3 regions of the Comamonas sp. C24C genome follow, and region 1 is predicted to be linked to each of the others. Evidence: predicted binding sites of a transcription regulator. Region 1 holds the regulator's gene; each other region holds the start of a gene.

What was found. The regulator sigma-54, encoded in region 1, starts transcription at its own class of promoters, with help from an activator protein. The targets are predictions, from matches to a motif close to TGGCANGNAANCTGCTTT.
Region 2: ACLBXN_RS00800 (ammonium transporter) is a predicted target of sigma-54. The motif match lies at 2,663-2,680, and genes of this name have one in related genera.
Region 3: glnA (type I glutamate--ammonia ligase) is a predicted target of sigma-54. The motif match lies at 2,266-2,283, and genes of this name have one in related genera.

Annotation. Positions count from the first base shown of each region.
Region 1 covers NZ_JBKFBC010000005.1:17,000-24,777, forward strand. The annotation lists gene argS (arginine--tRNA ligase) at 1-1,464, shown strand, start outside; gene ACLBXN_RS10660 (SPOR domain-containing protein) at 1,562-2,263, shown strand; gene ACLBXN_RS10665 (thiol:disulfide interchange protein DsbA/DsbL) at 2,419-3,069, shown strand; gene lptA (lipopolysaccharide transport periplasmic protein LptA) at 3,201-3,857, shown strand; gene lptB (LPS export ABC transporter ATP-binding protein) at 3,854-4,636, shown strand; gene ACLBXN_RS10680 (RNA polymerase factor sigma-54) at 4,782-6,383, shown strand; gene ACLBXN_RS10685 (YfaP family protein) at 6,465-7,739, opposite strand.
Region 2 covers NZ_JBKFBC010000001.1:191,172-198,949, reverse strand. The annotation lists gene ACLBXN_RS00815 (glutathione S-transferase family protein) at 1-415, shown strand, start outside; gene ACLBXN_RS00810 (SDR family NAD(P)-dependent oxidoreductase) at 488-1,237, opposite strand; gene gspF (type II secretion system inner membrane protein GspF) at 1,397-2,620, shown strand; gene ACLBXN_RS00800 (ammonium transporter) at 2,752-3,954, shown strand; gene ACLBXN_RS00795 (5'-nucleotidase) at 4,016-4,933, shown strand; partial or broken gene ACLBXN_RS00790 (EF-hand domain-containing protein) at 5,005-5,471, shown strand; gene ACLBXN_RS00785 (hypothetical protein) at 5,538-5,975, opposite strand; gene ACLBXN_RS00780 (cyanophycin metabolism-associated DUF1854 family protein) at 6,181-6,672, opposite strand; gene ACLBXN_RS00775 (cyanophycin metabolism-associated ABC transporter) at 6,669-7,778, opposite strand, start outside.
Region 3 covers NZ_JBKFBC010000003.1:329,788-337,565, reverse strand. The annotation lists gene glnL (nitrogen regulation protein NR(II)) at 1-72, opposite strand, end outside; gene ACLBXN_RS08430 (hypothetical protein) at 109-621, opposite strand; gene glnA (type I glutamate--ammonia ligase) at 801-2,216, opposite strand; gene ACLBXN_RS08420 (EI24 domain-containing protein) at 2,538-3,416, opposite strand; gene ACLBXN_RS08415 (sterol desaturase family protein) at 3,431-4,411, opposite strand; gene ACLBXN_RS08410 (polysaccharide deacetylase family protein) at 4,433-5,260, opposite strand; gene ACLBXN_RS08405 (YncE family protein) at 5,332-6,513, opposite strand; gene ACLBXN_RS08400 (phosphoribosyltransferase) at 6,795-7,319, opposite strand; gene ACLBXN_RS08395 (adenylosuccinate synthase) at 7,360-7,778, opposite strand, start outside.

The sequences.
Region 1 (7,778 bases):
GCAGGCCCGGGCTTTCTCAACATTCGCCTCAAGCCTGCTGCCAAGCAGGAGGTGGTGCGCGAAGTGCTGGCGCAGGCCGAGAAGTTCGGCTACCAGGCCGATCGCGGTGAGAACATCCTGGTCGAGTTCGTTTCCGCCAACCCCACCGGCCCTCTGCATGTGGGCCATGGCCGCCAGGCAGCTATCGGCGATGCGATCAGCAACCTGTATTCCACCCAGGGCTGGAAAGTTCACCGCGAGTTCTATTACAACGACGCGGGCGTGCAGATCGACACCCTGACCAAGAGCACCCAGCTGCGCGCCAAGGGCTTCAAGCCCGGTGACGAATGCTGGCCCACCGACAGCGACAACCCGCTGGCCAAGAATTTCTACAACGGCGACTACATTGCCGACATCGCCAAGGCTTTCCTGGCCAAGGAAACCATTAAGGCCGATGACCGCGAGTTCACTGCCAACGGTGATGTCGAGGATTACGACAATATTCGTCAGTTCGCCGTGGCCTACCTGCGCAATGAACAGGACAAGGACCTGCAGGCGTTCAACCTGAAGTTCGACGAGTACTACCTGGAGTCCAGCCTCTATGAAAACGGTCATGTCGAGGCAACGGTCAACCGCCTGATCGCCAACGGCAAGACCTATGAGCAGGACGGCGCGCTGTGGCTCAAGTCCACCGACTACGGCGACGACAAAGACCGCGTGATGCGCAAGACCGACGGCGGCTACACCTACTTTGTCCCCGATGTGGCCTATCACATCCAGAAGTTCAAGCGCGGCTTCACCAAGGTGGTGAATATCCAGGGCACGGACCACCATGGCACCATCGCACGCGTGCGCGCCGGCCTGCAGGCTGCCGATGTAGGCATCCCCGAGGGCTACCCCGACTACGTGCTGCACACCATGGTGCGCGTGGTGCGCAACGGCGAAGAGGTCAAGATCAGCAAGCGCGCCGGCTCCTACGTTACGCTGCGCGATCTGATCGAGTGGACCAGCAAGGACGCGGTGCGCTTCTTCCTGCTCTCGCGCAAGCCCGACACCGAATACACCTTCGACGTGGATCTGGCCGTGGCCCAGAACAACGACAACCCCGTGTACTACGTGCAGTACGCCCATGCGCGTATCCAGTCCGTGCTGCGCGCCTGGCAGGAAGCCGGCGGCGCTGGCGTGCCCGCGCTCAAGGACGTGGACCTGTCCGCACTGGAAGGCCCGCAGGCCCAGGCCCTGATGCTGCTGCTGGCCAAGTACCCCGAGATGCTGACCGCTGCTGCCGAAGGCAACGCGCCGCACGACGTGACCTTCTACCTGCGCGATCTGGCCTCCAGCTATCACAGCTACTACGATGCCGAGCGCATTCTGGTGGACGACGAAAAGGTCAAGCTCGCACGTCTGGCCCTGGTCGCTGCCACGGCCCAGGTATTGCACAATGGTCTGGCGGTGCTGGGCGTGAGCGCGCCCGAGCGCATGTAATCCCGGTTTTCTGGCCATCGCTCCCCTGACGGTTGTGCAGCGGGGGCGATGGATCTGAGAACGGAACAATCGAAGCAGAAAGCGTTAAGCGACTGATATGAAGAACCAGCAACGCGGTGGAACCATCCTGGGGCTTATCTTTGGCATGGTCATCGGTCTGGCTGCGGCACTGGCCGTGGCCATCTATGTGACCAAGGTACCGGTGCCCTTCCTCAACAAGGGTGGCAACAACACTCAGCGCGATGCGGCTGAGGCCGAACGCAACAAGAACTGGGACCCCAACGCACCGTTGCAAAGCCGCCAGCCCGCACCGGCGCCGGTGACGCCGCCCGTCCCGCCCAGCGATGTGACGGTGACACCGCCCACGCCTGCCGTGCAGCCCACCGCAACCGGCGGAGTCACCACCCCGCCGGCACCCGCCACGCCGGACAAGACGGCCAAGCCCGGATCGGGCGATCCGCTGGGTGATCTGGTCAAGGAACGCTCCGCAGCGGCCGACAAGGCTGAAAAGGCGCGTGCAGACAAGGAAAAGGCGGCCCAGGCCGCATCGTCCTCGGACTCGGCATTCAACTACTTTGTGCAGGCAGGCGCTTTCCGCGGCCAGAGCGAAGCGGAAGCGCAGCGTGCCAAGCTGGCCATGCTGGGCTGGGAGTCGCGCATCAGCGAGCGTGAGCAAAACGGCATCACCGTTTTCCGTGTGCGCGTGGGGCCGTTCAGCAAGCGTGACGACGCCGAGCAGCTCAAGGGCAAGCTCGACGGCGCGGGCGTGGACTCGACCCTGGTGCGTGCGGCGCGATAATCGGCCCTGCGAGGCGTTGTGCAGCCTCTGTCTGTGGAGCCCTCGGGCAGCGGCCCGAGGCGTCCCGGACAGCGGGTGCGAGATTTAGGACTTTGCTGAACTTTTTGGGGCCGCTGGGCTCTGATACTGCAGACCTGATACAGGAGTTTGTTTAGATGAAACGTCGCGAATTCTCTCTGGCTGCCTCGGCAGCCGCCGCCGGTGCCCTGACTCTGGGCACATCCTCCAGCTGGGCCCAGGGTGCTGCGCCCCGGGAAGGCAAGGACTACATCAAGCTGGGCAAGCCCGCCAGCGTGAGCGCGCCGGCCGGCAAGGTCGAGGTGATCGAGTTCTTCTGGTACAGCTGCCCGCATTGCAATGCCTTCGAGCCCCAGTTCGAAGCCTGGGCCAAGACCCAGCCCGCCGATGTGGTGGTGCGCCAGGTGCCCGTGGCCTTCAATGCCTCTTTCGTGCCCCAGCAAAAGCTGTACTACGCACTGGAAGGCATGAACCTGCTGCCCCAGCTGAACGCCAAGGTGTTCCGTACCATTCACGTGGACCGCAACCCGCTCAAGAACGATGAGGCCATCTTTGACTGGATCGGCAAGCAGGGCGTGGATCTGGCCAAGTTCAAGGAGGTCTACAACTCCTTCACTGTGGCCAACCAGGTGCGCAAGGCCACCCAGCTGCAAAACGAGTACGACGTGGAAGGCGTGCCCGCCATGGGCGTGGCCGGCCGCTATTACACGGACGGCACCAAGGCCGGCAATATGGACAATGTGCTGCGCGTGGTCAATGCGCTGATCGCCTCCAGCCGCAAGGCCTGACGCAAGGTTTCGGACGCCAACGACGTTTGATGCCCAGCAAGCCCGCCGTAGCGCGGGCTTTTTTGTGGGTGGTTTTTTACGCAAGTTGCAAAAAGGGAATGACTACAATGGATGCAAGAAACGTGCCTTCCATGAAAAAAACACTCCTACCTCTTGCGCTGGCCTGCGCCCTGGCAGCAGCGACCGGCATTGTCCATGCCGAAAAGGCCGACAGCGCCAAGCCCATGAATATCGAGGCGGATGCGCTGCGTCACGACGAGCTGCAGCAGACCAGCGTCTTCACCGGCAATGTGGTGATGACCAAGGGTTCCATCGTTCTGCGCGGCGCCCAGCTTGATGTGCGTCAGGATGCCGAGGGCTATCAGTACGGGGTGATCAAGGCCGAGCCCGGCAAGCGTGCCTTCTTCCGTCAGAAGCGCGACACCGTGGCCGGCCAGCCCGAAGAGTTCATCGAAGGCGAAGGCGAAGTCATCGAATACGACGGCAAGGCCGATATCGTCAAGTTCATCCGCCGTGGCGAGATGCGCCGCTACCGTGGCGGCCAGCTCAGCGACCAGGTCACGGGCTCCATCATCGTCTACAACAACATCACCGACGTCTATACCGTCGATGGTCAGAAGACTAGCGGCGGCCTGCCTAGCTCCTCCGTGGGTCAGGGCGGTCGCGTGCGCGCCATCATGGCGCCCAAGGACGGTACGCCGGGCGCACAGCCCAAGCCCGCCACACCTGCCACCCAGCTGCGCCCGAGCATGACGCTGGGCGGCGAGAAAGCCGACGAGAAGAAATGAGCGATCCGACCTTCTCCAGCAGCCGCAGCGGCGAGTCCGACAGCCGCCTGGAGGCCAAGCATCTGGCCAAGTCCTATGGCAGCCGCAAAGTGGTCAAGGATGTGTCGCTGTCCGTGCAAAAAGGCGAGGTGGTCGGTCTGCTCGGCCCCAACGGTGCGGGCAAGACCACATCGTTCTACATGATCGTGGGCCTGGTGCGCAGCGACGGTGGCGAGATCTTCATCGACGGCCAGCCGGTGGGCGGCATGCCGATTCACCAGCGTTCGCGCTTGGGCCTGTCCTATCTGCCCCAGGAAGCCTCCATCTTCCGCAAGCTCAGCGTGGAAGACAATGTGCGCGCCGTGCTGGAGCTGCAAAAGGACGAGCAGGGCAAGGCTCTGACACGCGACGAGATCGAAAAGCGCCTCACCGGCCTGCTGCAGGAGCTGCGCGTCGAGCATCTGCGCCAGTCACCGGCGCTGGCGCTGTCCGGCGGCGAACGCCGGCGCGTGGAAATCGCGCGTGCCCTGGCCACGCAGCCGCGCTTCATCCTGCTTGACGAGCCGTTTGCCGGTATCGACCCGATTGCGGTGATCGAGATCCAGCGCATCATCGGCTTCCTCAAGGAGCGCGGCATCGGCGTGCTGATTACCGACCACAACGTGCGCGAGACGCTGGGCATCTGCGACCACGCTTTCATCATCAGCGACGGCCATGTGCTGGCCGAAGGCACGCCCGAGGAGATCGTGGAGAACGCCGATGTGCGCCGCGTCTATCTGGGCGAACATTTCAGGATGTGATGACCCCCACGCTCCCTCACTTTGTGTGGTCGCTGCCCCCGGAAGGGGCCCTGACCGGCTGCGCCGGGGTTTGCCTTGGGGCGGCCCGGCGGCAAACCCATAGCACTGCGCGCGTTTGCAATGATTGTCTGGGAGCCGCGCCTCGATGAAGCCAGGTCTCTCGCTACGCGTTTCGCAGCATTTATCGCTGACGCCGCAGCTGCAGCAATCGATTCAGCTGCTGCAGCTCTCCACTCTGGAGCTGGCGCAGGAAGTCGAGCAGATGCTGGTCGACAACCCTTTTCTGGAGCGTGCGGGCGATGAGGCCGAAACTGCGGGAGATGCTCCTGTAGATGTAGCTGCTAGCGCCAGTGAATACAGTGTTTCAGATAGTATTCATTCTGAAAAAGAGGCATCACAAGCGCAATTAGCTACTGAAACAGTAGCGGAAACGCCGAGCCCCGAAACCCCGGAAACGCTGAACTGGGAGGCCGACGGCATGGACGGCCAGGACGGGGAATGGGGCGGTGAATCCAGCAGCGAGTGGGATACGCCCTCGGCCAGCAGCTCCACACGTAACCGCGACGGCGATGACGAAACCGATGCCATCGATCTGGCGCGCGAGCACCAGAGCCTGACCGACTTTCTCCATCGTCAGGCACTGAGCCTGCATCTGGGCGCGGCAGACACGGCGGCGCTGCGCTTTCTCATCGAGTCGCTCAGCGACGACGGCTATCTCGAGGATTCCCTGCAGGAGCTGGCGCAGAGTCTGGCCGGCGACGACCTGGAAGAGCGCGAGGAGCTGGAGCAGCACTTTGCCATTGCGCTGAAGCTGCTGCAAAGCCTGGAGCCGGTGGGCGTAGGCGCGCGCGATCTGGCCGAGTGCCTGCAACTGCAGCTGCGCGATCTGATCCGCACGGCCGAGGACGAGGGTACGACCGAGGCGCATATGAGCCGGCTGCTGCTGGCGCAGGCCATCTGTGCCCAGCCCATGGACTTGCTGGCGCGGCGCGATCTGCGCAAGCTCACCAGCCTGTGCGGCGCGCGCGAGGAACAGCTGCGCGAGGCCATGGCCCTGATCGCCAGACTGGAGCCGCGTCCGGGGCGGCGCTTTGTGGACGTGGAGCGCCATATCGTGGTGCCCGATGTCATCGTGCGCCCGGTGCGCTCCGGCTCGGGCCGGGCGGACTTTTCCGTGCAACTCAATCCCGAGGTCATGCCGCGTCTGCGCGTGCACGACATCTATGCCGGAGTGCTGCGTCGCCACAAGAACAGTGACGGTCATGCGGCGCTGCAACAGCAGCTGCAGGAGGCGCGCTGGTTCATCAAGAACATCCAGCAGCGCTTCGACACCATCTTGCGTGTTTCCGAAGCCATCGTGGAGCGGCAGAAGAACTTCTTTGTGCATGGCGAGCTGGCCATGCGCCCGCTGGTGCTGCGCGATATCGCCGACACGCTGGGCCTGCACGAATCCACCATCAGCCGCGTGACCACGGCCAAGTACATGGCCACGCCCCAAGGTACTTTCGAACTCAAGTATTTCTTCGGTTCGGGCCTGGGCACGGAAACCGGCGGCAGTGCCTCCAGCACGGCCGTGCGTGCGCTGATCAAACAGTTTGTCGATGCCGAAGATGCCAGAAAGCCGCTGTCAGACGCCAAGCTGGCCGACATGCTCAAGGAGCAGGGCATTGAGTGTGCGCGCCGCACCGTCGCCAAATACCGCGAGCAGCTCAAGATACCCACGACCACGCTGCGCAAGGCGCTGTAGCGAATCGCCGCGCGGCTAGGAGCAAAAAAGGCAAGCGGCCTGGTGAAGACCGTTTGCCTCGGGCTGGATGTGCGTCGTCGCTCAGGGGGTGAGGGTTGCGGAGTACTTGCCGTTCTGGGCGTTCTTGCTCACCACGACATTGAACATGGCGTAGACCGGGTTGTCGCCGGTGGCTGCGCCCAGGGTGACCGACTTGGTGCCCAGCACGCCGTCATCCCAGGATGCGACCTGTACCGTGGCGGTTCTGCCGGCGGCTCTGGCGTAGTTGGCGATGGCGACTCGATAGGTACCTTCCTGCAGCCTTGCCGAATCGCAGGATGCATAGTAATGCTCGGGTCCGTAGGCGACGGTATTGTCTACATCGAGATAGCCGCTGGCGCCGCGCATGTTGCGGTAGTAGACGTGCGAGCCTGATGGCTCATAGGTGTGCAGGTCGACGTCACCGCTGCCGTCCCATGTCAGGGTGGTGGTGAAAAAGCCGGATGTCGCTTGCGCAGGCGGAGCCACGAGTGTCGACAGTGCGGTCGTGATGTGGCTCTTCACGCGGTTGGAGATCTCCAGGCCCGGGTTGATGTAAATCTCGATCAAGCCATGACCGAGCAGGTCTTTCTCGCCATTCATACCGGCGGGGCGCAGCAGATAGCCGGGAATGCTGTCCGTGATGCTGGCCACCGTGCCCACGGCTCTCAGGCCATTGATGACGAGATCCAGATCCGCCAGGGTGTGTTCCCCGTTGAGCGTGGGCGATGCCGGCGCAATATGCACCACCTTCACCGAGCCTGCAGCGGATTTCGGTGCCGCATAGGCATACGCAGCGTTCGCAAACAGATTGCCCTGAGAGTGGGCGACAAAGAGAATCTTCTTGCCTTCGAGAATCCAGTTGTCGATGCGCGATTGATGCTCCATATAGTTGGCAAGCGTCGGCGGATTGCCCAGCAAGGAGGTGAGCTGGCTGATGGCTGCCGACTTGTACCAGTCAACGAATCCCGTGAGCAATCCGGTCGCTGCCGACACAGTGTTGACGATGCTGCTCCACCATGAGCCGCCACCATTCAGGGCCTCGAAGAAGAGCTCGTACCGGCCTGCCAGCAAGCCTTCCTGCTCCTGCAGGCGCTGCTCGAAGGTTTCGACGAAATCCTCGAAGCCGTTCGAATAGTTGTACAGGGTTTCATACTTGATCTGATCGCCGCCGGGGGCGGTCTGGCCGTGAATGCGCTTGAGCTCCTGCAGGGCTCGATTGGCCTGCGATTCGGTGGTTTGGACACCGTTCAGAAAGGCAAAGGCGATCCCCGTTTCCCGGCACAGATTCGTATCGGGGTTGACGACTTGGGCGCCACCGGTGAGCGGGGTGCTCACGACAATGAATGACAGAAAAATGCATGTGCATTTTTTGAG
Region 2 (7,778 bases), on a different contig from region 1:
TTTCCCCGAGAAAAGACTGGCCCCGGCGATGGGCAGCCCGGAGCGTGCCAGCTACTTTCGCTGGCTGTTCTTTGTCGCCGGGCCGGTGGAGGCCGTCACAACCGCCCGCAACGAAGGCTGGCTGCAATCGCAAACTCATCAGCAGGCCATAAGCGCGGGCTTTGGCCGCTTTGACGATGTACTGAACACCTTGCTGCATGCGGTGGCCGGCAAACGCTATGTCTGCGGCGACCACTTCACGGCCGCCGATCTGTATCTGGCCAGCTACATTGGTTGGAGCATGATGGACGGCAGCTTGCCCAGGCGGCCCGAATTCGAGGCCTATGCCACGCCGCTGCTGCAGCGTGCAGCCTCGGTGCGCGCCGACGAGATCGACGGCGATATGCAAGCCGCCGCCATGGCGCCAGTCGTCTAAGGGTTTTGGCCTGCAGCGACCGCCAGTCAAGCGCAGGGCCATCAAGATCTACAGCAAACCGCTGCAGACCACTCAGCGAGCCAAGTAACCGCCGTCGACCGGGTAATAAGCGCCCGTCACAAACGACGCGCGGTCGCTGGCCAGCCAGGCCACCAGCTCGGCAATCTCCTCGGGCTGGCCCAGTCGCCCCATGGGATGGGCCGCCACCAGCGCCGCATGCGTGGCAGGGTCCTGCTCCAGACCGCTGATCATGGGGGTCTGGATAAAGCCCGGCCCCACGGCATTGACGCGCACGCCCTGGGCTGAATATTCGAGCGCGGCGGCCTTGGTCAGACCCAGCACGCCATGCTTGGCGGCCGTATAGGCCGCAGAGTTGGCAAAGCCCACGGCACCGAGGATGGACGCCATATTGATGATGGAGCCGCCGCCGCCCTGCAGCATGGCAGCGATCTGGTATTTGCAGGCATAGAAGACGCCCGAGAGATTGACGCGCAGCACCTGCTCCCAGGCATCCAGCGGATAGTCAGCGGTGGGCGCGCTGACGCCGCCGATGCCGGCGTTGTTGCAGGCTGCGTCCAGACGGCCGAAGTGGCGCATGGTCAAGGCCACCAGCGCTTCATGATCCGCCGGGCTGCCAGCGTCGGCGCGCAGATACAGTGCCTCGGCACCCAGCTCGCGCACCAGGGCGGCTGTCTCCTGACCCTGCTCCTCGTTGAGGTCGGCCAGCACCACGCGCGCGCCCTCCCTGGCCCATGTCAGCGCCACACAACGGCCTATGCCGGATGCAGCCCCCGTCACCAATGCAACCTTGTCCTTGAGCATCGAAACCTCCCGTTCTTGAATCGGCAGACCATTGTGCCGAGCTCGACCGCGGCAGTCATGACCTGCATCAAGCCGGGTCCGCTCTCTCAAATGCCGAAGGGCTGACATCATTAGTCGCTACCATCTGCACTAAACCGTCACTGTCAGATCGATTCGCGCATGCCTGCCTTTACCTTTGAAGCCCTGGATGCCCAGGGCCAGACCCGCAAGGGCACCCTGGAAGCCGACAACGCCCGTGCCGCGCGCAGCCAGCTGCGCAGCCAGGCCCTGGTGCCGCTGCAGGTCGAGCCCGTCGCCGCAGGCCAGGGCCGGGGCCGGACAGGCGCATCCGGATGGCTCACGCGCCCGGTCTTCAACTCCACCAGCCTGGCGGTCTGGACCCGCCAGCTCTCGGGGCTGGTCAGCTCCGGCCTGCCCATAGAACGCGCACTGGCCGCGCTGGCCGAGGAAGCCGAGGATGAACGCCAGCATCAGCTGGTCGCGGCGCTGAGGGCCGAGGTCAACGCCGGCTCCAGCTTTGCCAAGGCGCTGGAGCAGCATCCACGCGAGTTTTCCGACATCTTCTGCGCCGTGATCGGCGCCGGGGAATCCAGCGGCAGCCTGGGCCCGGTGCTGGAGAATCTGGCCGACGACCTGGAAGCGCGTCAGGCGCTGCAGTCCAAGCTCATCGGCGCCTCGCTGTATCCGGCCATCGTGACGCTGGTGGCCATCGTCATCGTGATCTTCCTCGTCAGCTATGTGGTGCCGCAGGTGGCAGGCGTGTTTGCCGGCACCAAGCGCGCCCTGCCGTTTCTCACCGTGGTCATGCTCGGCATCAGCGACTTTGTGCGCAGCTATGGCTGGTTCATGCTGGCCGTGCTGCTGCTGGCTGCCGTGGGTTTTCGGCTGGCGCTCAAGAACGAGGCATTTCGCGAGCGCTTCGATGCCCAGTGGCTGCATCTGCCGCTGATAGGCCGGCTCTCGCGCAGCTATAACGCGGCGCGCTTTGCCGGCACCCTGGCCATGCTGGCCGGAGCGGGCGTGCCCATTCTCAAGGCCTTGCAGGCCGCCGCCGAGACGCTCAACAACCGCGCCCTGCGCGCCGATGCCATGGATGCGCTGGTGCTGGTGCGCGAAGGCGCGCCACTGGCCTCTGCCCTGGCACAGAAGAAGCGCTTTCCGGGTCTGGTCGCCATGTTCGCCCGACTGGGCGAGCAGACGGGCCAGCTGCCGCTGATGCTGCAGCGCGCCGCCACCCAACTGTCCACCGAGGTCCAGCGCCGTGCCATGCACCTGGCCACGATTCTCGAGCCCCTGCTCATCGTCGTCATGGGGCTGGTGGTCATGCTCATCGTGCTGGCCGTGCTCATGCCCATCATCCAGCTCAACCAGTTCGTCAAATAGGCCTGACAGGCCTGTGCCGGTGCGGAAGCACCCACTCCAGCTTGGCGCAATTCTTGCTTTCTTTTAGTGCATTGCGGGGTTTTTCCGCAATTTCGCACCAATAAATAGCAAATTTCAGCTGGAGTGTTTTCATGCAAGCACTAAAACAGGGCGCGGATGCCCTGTTCATTTTGATGGGCGCCGTCATGGTTCTGGCCATGCACGCCGGTTTCGCCTTTCTGGAGCTGGGCACCGTGCGCCGCAAGAACCAGGTCAATGCCCTGGTCAAGATCCTGGTCGACTTCTCGGTCTCCACCGTGGTCTATTTCGCGGTCGGCTATGGCGTGGCCTACGGCACGCACTTTTTCGTGGGCGCCGAGCAGTTGGCGGCGCTCAACGGCTACGGCCTGGTCAAGTTCTTCTTTCTGCTGACCTTCGCGGCTGCCATTCCCGCCATCATCTCGGGCGGCATTGCCGAGCGCGCCAAGTTCTGGCCCCAGCTGATCGCCACGGCCATGATCGTGGGCCTGATCTACCCCTTCTTCGAGGGCATTGCCTGGAACCAGCATTTCGGCGTGCAAGCCTGGATCAAGGCGCTGACCGGCTCCGAGTTCCATGACTTTGCCGGCAGCGTGGTCGTTCACGCCGTGGGGGGCTGGATCGCCCTGGGAGCCGTGCTGCTGCTGGGCCCGCGCCGCAATCGCTACCGCCAGGGCGGAGCGATTGCGGCCACACCGCCCTCCAGCATTCCCTTTCTGGCGCTGGGCGCCTGGATTCTGATCGTGGGCTGGTTCGGCTTCAATGTGATGAGTGCCCAGAGTCTGGACAAGATCTCGGGTCTGGTCGCCGTGAACTCGCTGATGGCCATGGTGGGTGGCACGCTGGCCGCCCTGGCGGTGGGCAAGAACGACCCGGGTTTTGTGCACAACGGCCCGCTGGCCGGTCTGGTCGCCGTCTGCGCCGGCTCGGATCTGATGCACCCTCTGGGGGCACTGGTCGTGGGGGCTGCCGCCGGAGCCATCTTTGTCTTCATGTTCACGCTGACGCAGAACAAATGGAAGATCGACGACGTGCTGGGCGTGTGGCCGCTGCACGGTCTGTGCGGCGCCTGGGGCGGCATTGCAGCCGGCATCTTCGGCACGCAGGCCCTGGGCGGGCTTGGCGGCGTGCATCCGCTGGCCCAGCTCATAGGCACGCTGATGGGCGTGGCCTGGGCTGCGCTGGGCGGCCTGCTGGTCTACGGCCTGCTCAAGAAGACCATGGGCCTGCGCCTGAGTCAGGAACAGGAATTCGACGGCGCCGACTTGTCCATCCACCACATCAGTGCCACGCCAGAGCGCGAAGCCAACTGGTGAGGGCGCGGCGGCCTGCGTATCATCGGAGCTTGTCTGCACATCCGCTCAAAGCCGTACCGCCATGGCCATGACCCTGAACGACAAGCTCGTCGTCGCCATCTCCTCGCGAGCCCTGTTCGATTTCGAGGAGGAAAACCGCCTCTTCGAGGACAGCGACCCGGCGAGCTATCTGCGCCTGCAGCGCGAGCGGCTCAACGTGCCTGCCGCACCGGGCGTTGCCTTCTCGCTGGTCAAGAAGCTGCTGGCCTTCAACACCGAAGGACAGCAGCATGTGGAGGTGGTGCTGCTCTCGCGCAACGACCCCGTCAGCGGCATGCGCGTCTTCCGCTCGGCCAAGGCCCACGGCCTGCACTCCATACAGCGCGGCGTGTTCACCCAGGGGCGTGACCCTTTCGGTTATCTGCGCCCTCTGGGAGCCCAGCTGTTTCTGTCGGCGAATGCCGATGACGTGACCCAGGCACTGCAGCTGGGCTACCCGGCCGCCCATGTGTTCACCGACTCCATGCGCGCCAGCAGCAGCCATCCGCGCGAAGTGCGCATCGCTTTCGACGGCGATGCCGTGCTGTTCAGTGACGAGGCCGAGCGCATCTTCCAGGCCCAGGGCCTGGAGGCATTCCAGCAGCATGAACTGGAAAAAGCCGCCCAGCCGCTGCCCGAAGGCCCGTTCAAGCCGCTGCTGGCCGCCCTGCACCGGCTGCAGCAGGCCGATGTGGCCGGCATGCGCGTGCGCACTGCGCTGGTCACGGCGCGCAGCGCCCCGGCCCATGAGCGCGCGCTCAATACGCTGATGGACTGGAAGATCGATGTCGATGAAGCCATGTTTCTCGGCGGACTGGCCAAGGGCGGGTTTCTGCGCGAGTTCGAGCCCGACTTCTTCTTCGACGACCAGACCGGCCATGTGCGCAATGCGGCCGGACATGTTCCCTCGGGCCATGTGCGCAGCGGCATTGCCCATGACAAGGCGGAGCTGCCTACGTAAAGCTTGGCAAAGTCCGGCAAGCGAATGCAAAACTTTGAAAGTGCGGCGGGCCGGAGGTTGAGAATGCCGTCATGGCCCTCATCTGTACTGCTTGTCAAAAGCCAAGAACCACCCCATCGTCGCCCGCAGCAGCTCGGTCATGAAGACCGCCATGGGCGTGCTGCTGACCAGCGCCGTGCTGCTGCTGCCCACGGTGCGCGCCGAGGAAACCGCCGGCGACAAGATCGGGGAAAGACAGGGAACCCAGCTCTCCAAGGGCGAGATCAAGGCCCAGCAGCAATTCAAGATGCTGGACTTCAATCAGGATGGCAAGCTCAGCCGCAAGGAAGTGGCCATCATCCCCAAGCTGGCCGCCGCCTTTGACGAAACCGACACCAACAAGGACGGCTTCGTCACTTATGAGGAAGTGCGCGCCTTTGCCGTCAAATACCGTGCAGCGCGTGAAAAGGCCAAGGCCGCCGAAGCCGTGGCTGCTGCGCCGGCCAAGGACGACGCTCACAAATCAGAAGCTGATAGCGCAGGCTCTGAAAGCAAATAAGACATAAAAAGAGCTGAAGCGCTTTAATATCAAGCGCAATCAGCTCTCAAAATAAAAGCAAACGCCTTACTTGGCGTTGCCGCTACGCTTGACCCGGGGCTCAGAATAAGTCAGCGGCTCATTGCGCGCCTGCTGCTTGCTCTGCAGCAGATCCTCCGACTTGCTGGTTTCCTGCGCCTGTTCCACCGCCTGGGCGCTGGCGCGCCACATGGACTGGATGAACTCGATCAGCTGCTTGGAGATAGGCTCCTTGGGCGGCTCCTCCACCTCTTCCTTTTGCTTGATCTCCTCGGCCAGGGTCCAGTCACGGTTCTCGGTGTCGGGAGCCGATGGCTTCTCTGGTTCGCGCACCGTGCGGCCCTCGCCGATCTTGTCCACAGACTCTGGAGCATTCACGGCGTTTACGGGGCGCACCGGCGCGGCGCCCGAAGCCCCTGTGGAGTACAAATCCGCACCCTGGGTACGCCAGGGCGTCTGTGTCCGGTCTAGAGGTGGAATTTGCATGGCTTGGCCCTCGGCAGTAAAAAGGTGCAGGCGGAAAAACAGCTATCTCGCCCTGTTATCGGCCACGCTTGAGAAAACTGTAGGATTATTTTCAATCCTAATTTGATAGCTATTAGTCTATGTATATCAAGCGCCGCTGCGCAATTTGATACAAAAAAGGGCCTCGCGATGAGGCGAGGCCCTTGAAATAGTCGCGCTGCACAGCTTACAGAAAACGCTCCAGCAGCTTGCGCGAATGCCTGTCCAGCCGAGTGCTGTCGGGAATCCGATATTGCACGCCATCCTGGCCCGTGATCTGCAGCTTGGTGCGACCGGCCAGCTTGCGGATGTCTTCCTCGGCCTTGAGCACCATCTGCGTCAGACCGCGATCCGTCTGCAGCTCCCAGGTGCTGGGGGTGGAAAAGCTGGAGACCTTGAGGATGCGCTCGATGGTCGGCACGAACTCACGCACAGCCAGGTCCTGCTCGATCAGCTGGCGATGCTCGGGCTGCAGGTCGGCCATGCGGGCCACCCACAGCGCTTCCTTGCCATCGGCGGCGATCAGCGACAGCCCTTCGGCGGGCGCGGCAATCGGAAATGCACGCACGGGAACCACCGCTTCGTAGACCAGGCCGTTGCCCAGGGTCAACACCAGACGGCCATGGGCGTTGCGCACCAGCTGCATGCCGTTCAGATTGGATTGGGGAGCTTCGATCATTGGGGTTCCTTGGTCTGCAACTTCAGGCCAGCCGCTTGCGCATCCTCTTCGGCACGGCGCGCCTGCGCGTCGTACAGACGGAAGTAATGACCCTTGAGGTCCATCAGCTCGTCGTGCGGGCCCACTTCGACGATTTCGCCACGATCCATGACCACCAGACGGTCGGCCTTGCGCAAGGTGGACAGGCGGTGGGCAATGGCGATCGTGGTGCGACCCTGCACCAGATTGTCCAGTGCCTTCTGGATTTCCTTTTCGGTCTCGGTATCCACGGCCGAGGTGGCTTCGTCGAGGATCAGGATACGCGGATCGATCAGCAGCGCACGAGCGATGGAGATACGCTGGCGCTCGCCACCCGACAGGCCCTGGCCGCGCTCGCCGACCAGGGAGTCATAGCCGTGGGGCAGGCGCAGGATGAACTCGTGGGCATGGGCGGCACGCGCCGCAGCCACGATTTCCTCGCGCGTGGCGTCGGGCTTGCCATAGGCGATGTTCTCGGCAATCGTGCCGAAGAACAGGAAGGGCTCCTGCAGCACCAGGCCGATATTGCTGCGGTAGTCGGACACGGACATGCGGCGCACGTCCACGCCGTCGAGCTGGATGGAGCCCTCGGAGACGTCGTAGAAGCGGCAGATCAGATTCACCAGGGTGCTCTTGCCCGAGCCGCTGTGACCGACCAGGCCTATCATCTCGCCGGGCTTGATCTGCAGGTTCAGATGCTTGATGACGGCGCGGCTGCCGTAGCGAAAGCCCACATCCTCCATGGTGATTGCACCCTTGGCCTTGCCGGGCAGCTTCACGGGATTGCTGGGCTCGGGCACATTGCTGACATGGTCGAGGATGTCGAAGATGCGCTTGGCACCGGCCGCAGCCTTCTGCGTGACCGAGACGATGCGGCTCATCGAATCCAGGCGGGTGTAGAAACGGCCGATATAGGCGATAAAAGCCGTCAGCACACCGACGGTGATGGAGCCGCCGGCCACCAGATAGATGCCGAAGCCCCAGACCACCAGAATGCCGACCTCGGTCAGCAGCGTCACCGTGGGGGTGAACAGCGACCAGGTCTTGTTGACCTTGTCGTTGGCCTGGAGATTGATCAGGTTGGCGTC
Region 3 (7,778 bases), on a different contig from region 1:
GTAGCCATGACCGTTGGCCTGATCCGGATCAGGCGTGGAGATATCGGGAATCGGGGCTGCAGTGGAACTCATGCGATTGACCAAAAATGACCAGCCCCAGGGGGCGGATTAGTTGACCGCAGGCAGCCGGTCCAGCTCTCGCTTGATGCCTGCGATATCACTTTCCTGGCGGGTGATATCGGCCTTGAGCTTGGCCACCCGCTCCGGGTAGCCCTGAGGATTGCGCAGCTCCAACGCTGTACGCACGGGATTGCCATCGTTGTACTCCGCCTTGAGCTCGGCCAGTCTGGCCTGGGCCTTGTTCAGCTCGCCTTGCAAGATCGCGCGGGCATCGGAGTCGCGCGCCTTCTGCGCGGCACTGTCGGCGCGGGCAGGGGTCGCCTGGCTCGATGCAGAGCTGCCTGCCGGCTTGGGATTGGCCGGCGCCGCACCGGCATTGCCGCCCGAGGGACGAGTGCCGTGAATCACCGTCACGCCACTGCCATCGACCGGCTTGCACCCCTTGGCCTTGGCCTGCGAAACGTTGTTGGTGTACTCATTGCCGCAGCGGTAGATCACATCCTGGGCAGAAACCAGCCCGGATGCAAGACACAGCAACGACAACACATAAAACTTCTTCATTCGGTCCTCTCAGGCAGACGGCGGCCGCAAGTCCGCAATACCCTGAGTATCGCTCCAAGCCTGCAGCTTTTATTGACTACTTGACCGCCACCAACCTGTTTGGTTCCTTTGCTGGCACGTCCGGCGCAGCGTCCGTGCAATAAAAAAGGCGGCTTGCGCCGCCTTTGAGAACCTCTGCTTTACAGCGAGAAGTACATATCGTATTCGACAGGATGCACCGACTGGCGATAGCGAGTCACTTCGGTCATCTTCAGCTCGATGTAGGCATCCAGCATGCTGTCGGAGAACACACCGCCCTTGGTCAGGAACGCACGGTCGGCGTCCAGGGCTTCCAGAGCCTGGTCCAGGCTGTGGCAGACGGTAGGCACCAGCTTGTCTTCCTCGGGAGGCAGATGGTACAGATCCTTGGTCGCGGCTTCGCCGGGATGGATCTTGTTTTCCACGCCGTCCAGACCGGCCATCAGCAGCGCTGCGAAACCGAGGTAGGGGTTCATCAGAGGATCGGGGAAGCGGGCTTCCACGCGACGTGCCTTGGGGTTGCTGACGTAAGGAATACGGATGGAAGCGGAACGGTTCTTGGCCGAGTAAGCCAGCTTCACGGGCGCTTCGAAGCCAGGGACCAGACGCTTGTAGCTGTTGGTGCCGGGGTTGGTGATGGCGTTCAGGGCACGAGCGTGCTTGATGATGCCGCCGATGTAGTACAGGGCGAAGTCGGACAGACCGGCATAGCCGTCGCCGGCGAACAGGTTCTTGCCATCCTTCCACACGGACTGGTGCACGTGCATGCCGGAGCCGTTATCGCCAGCATAGGGCTTGGGCATGAAGGTTGCCGTCTTGCCGTAGGTGTTGGCCACGTTCCAGATGATGTACTTCTGCAGCTGTGTCCAGTCGGCACGCTCGACCAGAGTCGAGAAGCGTGTGCCGATTTCGTTCTGACCGGCGCCGGCCACTTCGTGGTGGAACACTTCGACGGGAATGCCGACGGCTTCCAGCAGCAGCGACATCTCTGCGCGCATGTCCTGGGTGCTGTCAACGGGAGGCACGGGGAAGTAGCCACCCTTGACGCGAGGACGGTGACCGCGGTTGCCGCTCTCGAACTTGGTGCCGGTGTTCCAGGGAGCCTCGTATTCTTCGATTTCGAAGAAGGGGTTGTGAGGCTCGGTGCCCCAGCGCACGCCGTCGAAGATGAAGAATTCGGGTTCGGGACCGAAGTAGGCGGTATCGCCCAGACCGGAAGCCTTCAGATAGGCCTCAGCGCGCTTGGCGATGGAGCGGGGATCGCGGTCGTATGCCTTGCCGTCACCGGGTTCGATCACGTCGCACTGCAGAATCAGTGTGGTTTCTTCGAAGAAGGGATCGATGTTGGCAGTGTTTGGATCGGGAACCAGCTGCATGTCCGAGGCTTCGATACCTTTCCAGCCGGCAACGGAAGAACCGTCGAAAGCATGGCCCGAGGCGAACTTGTCCTCGTCGAAGTGCGACACGGGCACGGTCACGTGCTGTTCCTTGCCGCGGGTATCGGTAAAGCGCAGGTCCACGAACTTGACCTCGTTATCCTGCACCATCTGCATCACGTCTGCAACGGTCTTCGCCATTAGATCTCTCCTGCCAACTTTGGCTGATCAAATAAAGAATGAATAGTATCTAGCAGTTTGCGTGCCAACTCTGCTTCAGCACCTCATCCCAGCATCCGTGCACTGAAATCGGGCTCTTGCAACAAGCTCCTCGCTACAAGACATAAGCACTTAGCAGAGCCGCATCTGCAAATTGCACCAAACCGACGCGCATTGTCTCACTGCCGGCACGCATTTCTCAAATGCACCATCTTGGTGAAAATAAACGCACCAATACAGTGCATTTCTTAAATAGGGTTGTTTTTGGTGCACGAGGCACGATTCGCCCGGTGGCAAGCGCTCTCAGCGAGCAACCGAAGCGGCATCATCTGCACCAGGCGCGAACGGCACCTGGGGATCGGCAGCACTCGGCATGGTCTGCGCCCTCATCTGTTCCAGCGCCGCCAGACAGAAGTGAGCGAACCACAGCGCAGAGAAGGCAAACACCAGCGCATAGATCCAGATGGCAATGGGCACCAGAATCCAGAAAGCAGCCAGAAACAGCAGCCCGGAAATCCAGACCACACCGGGCGCTGCACCCAGATAGCCGCAGATCACCCCCATGAGAATGAGCGACATGCGGTGGCGGGCAAACAGGGCCCGGCGCTCATCCTTGCTGGCATGCTCGGACAGGGCATCAAACGCCATGACCCGGTAAGTGAGCCAACCCCAGATCAAGGGTGCGACCACCAGCATCAGCGGCGGAAACACCCATAGCGGCAGGGTGACGAAAAGGGCCAGCAGCGCGATCAGCGTGGAGCCGCCCGACCAGAGCAGGCTGGCGACGGTGGAGCCGCCATGCTTTTTCTCCAGCCCGGCAAAGCGCTTCTCGGCCACCAGCTGCGTCAGCACGGGCGCCATGAACAGGCCCACCAGCAGCAGAACCAGCACCACGAGAACCGGCGTGGCCCCCAGCACCACAAACATGGAGGCCACCACCTCCGAGGCATAGCCCACGCCACGCTCCTGCAGCCACAGCCACAGGGAGTGCAGCCAGCCCACCCCATCCAGCAGGCTTTGTACCTTGAGGACCGCATCGGCCCAGAAGAAGTAGCCCAGAAGCCAGGCCATCAAGGCCATGGCCAGCAGCGGCAAGAGTGACCAGACAATGACCCGCTTATGCAGGCAATACGCCAAGGCACGCCAAAAAGAGTCGAGTAGCAAGCTCATGCTGGCAAGCATACTCAAGGATTGGCTTATGCGCGACCCATCAGTCGTAGGACAGCCAGCCACTGTTGCGCCCAGAAGCCGCGGCCATAGTCTCGCAGCTGCCCTTTCGCATTGGCCTGCACCTGATCGCGAATGCCCGTGGGGTCGTAGCGCAGATCGAAGTTGGCCGTGCCGAACAACATGTCCCACCAGGGCAGGAGCACGCCGAAGTTGTTGCCGTGGACCTTTTTGTTGCGCACCGGCGCCATCGGCTCGTGGCCGATACCGATGGCGTGATGGCGGCGATGAAAGCGCGGGCTGATCCACAGGCGCTCGCCCAGCTGGCCAAACCAGATGCGCACATTGGCGTGCTGAAAGCTCTCGCTGAGCTGGGTCAGAGCCACGATGGCCACGAACTGCCCGGGAGCCACGCCGATCAGCTGCGCCACCAGCACGATGATGGCGTCATGGATCACGTCGTCGAGCAGGTGATTGCGGTTGTCGCTCCACACTGTCATCTGGCGCTGCGAGTGGTGCACGGCATGCAGCTTCCACCACCAGGTAAAGCCGTGCTGGCCGCGATGAATCCAGTACTCGACCAGATCGAAGACGACCAGATACATCAGCAGGCTGACCCAGGCGTTATCCGTCACGCCCGGCCAGATGTCGTCAAGGTGAAAGCCCGGCAAGCCCCAGACATGGAGCTGACCCATGAGCGAATCCCACAGCGGGTCAATCGTGAAGAACAGGGCCAGCCGGAAAAGTCCCAGCCGATGAATCAGCGTATAGAGGATGTCCACACGGATCGCCTGGCGGTCGACCACGGGCTCGGCCGGCCTCCAGCGCTGCAGCGGCACGATCACCGCGACCATGACGGCAATCTGCAGCAAGCCCACCAGCAGCCAGCCCGTGGCGGTATAGCCATCCTCCAGCAGATTCGCCATGCCGAAATGAAACAGAAAAGGCTGCACCACGCCTTCAAACAAGCGTTGCTGCGCCTCTCCAAACATCTGTACCAACCAATCCACGACTCACTCCTCTTGCAGCACTCAGCGCTGCTGCGCGATCCAGCCCTGATACGTAGGGTGCTCAGCCAGCGTACGGAAGCAAAAACCCTTGTCCAGCAAACCCAGAATCAAGGGCTCCAGCACCGCCGGAGCCCATGGATCCTGACGCGACCAGATCCCCAGGTGCGCCAGCAAGATATCGCCGCTACCTATGTTTTTGAGTGCCTGGGCCAGCAAGCGTTCATTCGGATATTTGTCGCTGGGTAGCTCGTCGCCCAGAAAGCCCGCCGGCGCCCAGCCCACATGCTGAAAGCCGCCCTGCCGGGCCGCAGCAATCAACGCCGGCGACGTCTTGCCGCCCGGCGCACGATAGAGCGGCAAGGTCTTGCGGCCCGTGATCTGGGCCAGCCGCTGGGCGGAGCGCGCAATCTCCTGCCGATACTCATCAGCAGACACCACATAGGTCTGACCAGCCCTGGGACCGGCCGAGGGCCTGACCCGGAAATGCGTGACCTGCCCGCTGGCCTTGTCGCGAATATCGGCCAGCCAGTACATATGGTCGAAGGTATGGGACGCGAGCTGGTGCCCCTCGTCGGCACGCGCCTTCCACCAGGGCGCCCAGAAGTCGCCCAGACTGCTGCCCCCCTCTTTCGTGGCCTCATTGGCCGCAAAAAAGGTGACGGGAACCTTGTGCTTCTGTAGCACCTGGGCGACCCACTGGGCTATGCCCATGTGCCCGGTGTCAAAAGTCAGGTAAACCGCCTTGGAGCATGTACCTGAAGCTATTTTTTTTGAAGCTTCGGCAGCGAAGGCAGGAACGGCAGACAGGCCACCGGCCAGCGAACCGAGCATGAAACAACGTCTTTGCATCCACCCTCCTTGAGGTGGTCAACACGAAAACCGGGCATCCCGGCCACTCCGGTGCGGCCGGGACAGGCGCTTCAGCGCGCAGCGTGGGACAACGTCCAGACCCCGTGGGGCGACTTGCCCACATTGACCTGATTGACCACCTTCTTCTCTACCGTGTCGATCACCGACAGCTTGCGTGCCCAGCGCGAGGCCACAAAGATGTAGCGACCGTCGGCCGAGACATCCATGCAGTCAGGGCCGCCCGGTGCCGGGTAGTTGGCCACGACCTGGCTGCTGACCATATCGATCTTGCTGATGGTATTGGCCACGCGGTTGCTCACGTACAGGTGGCGATCGTCGCCAGCAGCGCGGAAGGCGTGTGCACCGGCAGCCGTCTTGATCTGGCCCAGGCTGCGGGGCTCGGCGCCGGTGATGTCGAACACCTCGACGCCATCGCCGCCGGTCAGGCCGACAAACAGCTTCTTGCCGTCAGGGCTGCCGTAGACGTCGGCAGGCATGGGGCCGGTGGGCACGCGAGCCTTGATGGTCTGGGTGGCGATGTCGATGGCCACCAGGGCATCGCTGTCCTGCATGGTGGAGTACAGCGTCTTGCTCTGCGCGTCGATGAACAGATGGCTGGGCGTCTTGCCGGTGGAGACACGCTTGACCAGCGTCGGCGTCTGCGTGGCCGCGTCCCAGCGGTAAAAATCGATGTGGTTGAGGCGGTTGGCTGCCGTGACGAACCACTTCATGTCCGGCGAAAAGCGCAGATGGTACGGGTCCACGATGTCGCGGATCACGCGCTGCACGGCACCTGTGCGCGGATCCACCAGGGTCAGCGAATCGCCCAGCGCATTGGCCACCACCAGCGACCTCTCATCCGGCGTCAGGTACAGGTGATGAGGCTCCTTGCCCGTGGGAATGCGCGACTGCTCCTTCCAGCTGATCGGATCGATCACGCTGATGGACGCATCCAGGGAGTTCAGCACAAAGATGGGTGTGGGGCCTTGAACGGCACGCGCTGCCTGTGTCGGCTTGACGGCAACAGGCGACGCAGGCGCAGCGCTGCCAGCAAGCGGCGCTGCGGGCGCGGCTGTTGGAGCGACCGCCGAAGCGGCAGCAGCCGCCGGTGCGGCTGCCTTGGCAGACTTGAAACCGGGCAATGCCGAAGCCCCCAACCATGCCGCGGCACCCACGCCCACGACCAATGCCACAGCAGCGCCAGTGCGCCCAATAGAAAGACGTCCCACAACCACCACCTTCTCAGAATCCATGCAGTGTAGCTGCGCCAATGCAGCCGCTGCCAACACAAGCCTTCTGGTTTACAAAGCTTGTTGAAATGCCACGCGAACCATGCCCGACCGGCGCAGGCCGCATCATGACAACAATTCAAAAACAGGAGCAGTTAGCGCCTGTATTTCTTACGATACAGCTTTAAAAAAGCCGGAAATCGTTGGAATAAAGGCACATGCCGCTCATCTATTGATGAACATCACTGCTCTATAAAAAAAGGAGCCCCAAATGGGGCTCCTTTGCCAACATCGGTGCCGGGTCCTCAGACCTTCCACTTCTCCGCCAGCTTTTCAGGATTCAGCGTGTCATAGCCTTCGAAAGGCTGGTGAATCCAGGGGTTGGTGCCCAGGAAGTCCACCGAGTAGTCGGGCTCGAAGGTCGACACGCCCTTGGTCCAGATCACGGCGCTGCGCAGCTCCGTAATCGGTGCGTAGTTGGTCTTGAGCATGGCGATCACGGCCTTGAGCGTTGCGCCCGAGTCCGCCAGATCGTCCACCAGCAGCACGCGGCCGGAAATATCGCCCTTGGGCGTGGCGATGAAACGACCGATGTCCAGATGGCCCTGCACCGTGCCGGCTTCGGCGCGGTAGGAGCTGGTGGACATGATGGCCAGAGGCTTGTCGAAAATGCGGCTCAGGATGTCGCCGGGACGCAGACCACCGCGTGCCAGGCACAGGATGGTGTCGAATTCCCAGCCAGACTGGTGGATCTTGATGGCGAGCTTCTCGATGAGACCGTGGTACTCGTCGTAGCTCACATACAGGTGCTTACCGTCTTCTGTCAGCATGGGCACAGTTCCTTTGAAAGTTCAGTAAAACCCAGCCCGATCAGGCGGCGCTGTACGGGTTGTGCATCAGGATGGTGTGATCGCGGTCGGGGCTGGTGGACACCATGGCGATGGGCACACCGGTCACTTCGGCGATACGGTCCAGATAGCGGCGGGCATTCACGGGCAGCTTGTCGTACTCGGTCACACCCACGGTGGAGTCGGTCCAGCCGGGAATGGATTCGTAGATCGGCTTGCAGCGCTCGATATCGTCCGCACCCAGAGGCAGCAGGTCGATCGTCTCGCCGTCGAGCTCGTAGCCCACGCACAGTTGCAGCTCTTCGATGCCGTCGAGCACGTCCAGCTTGGTGATGCACAGGCCGGACAGGCCGTTGATCTGGGCCGAGCGCTTGAGCAGCGCAGCATCAAACCAACCGCAGCGACGCGAACGGCCGGTAGTCACGCCCTTTTCGGCGCCCA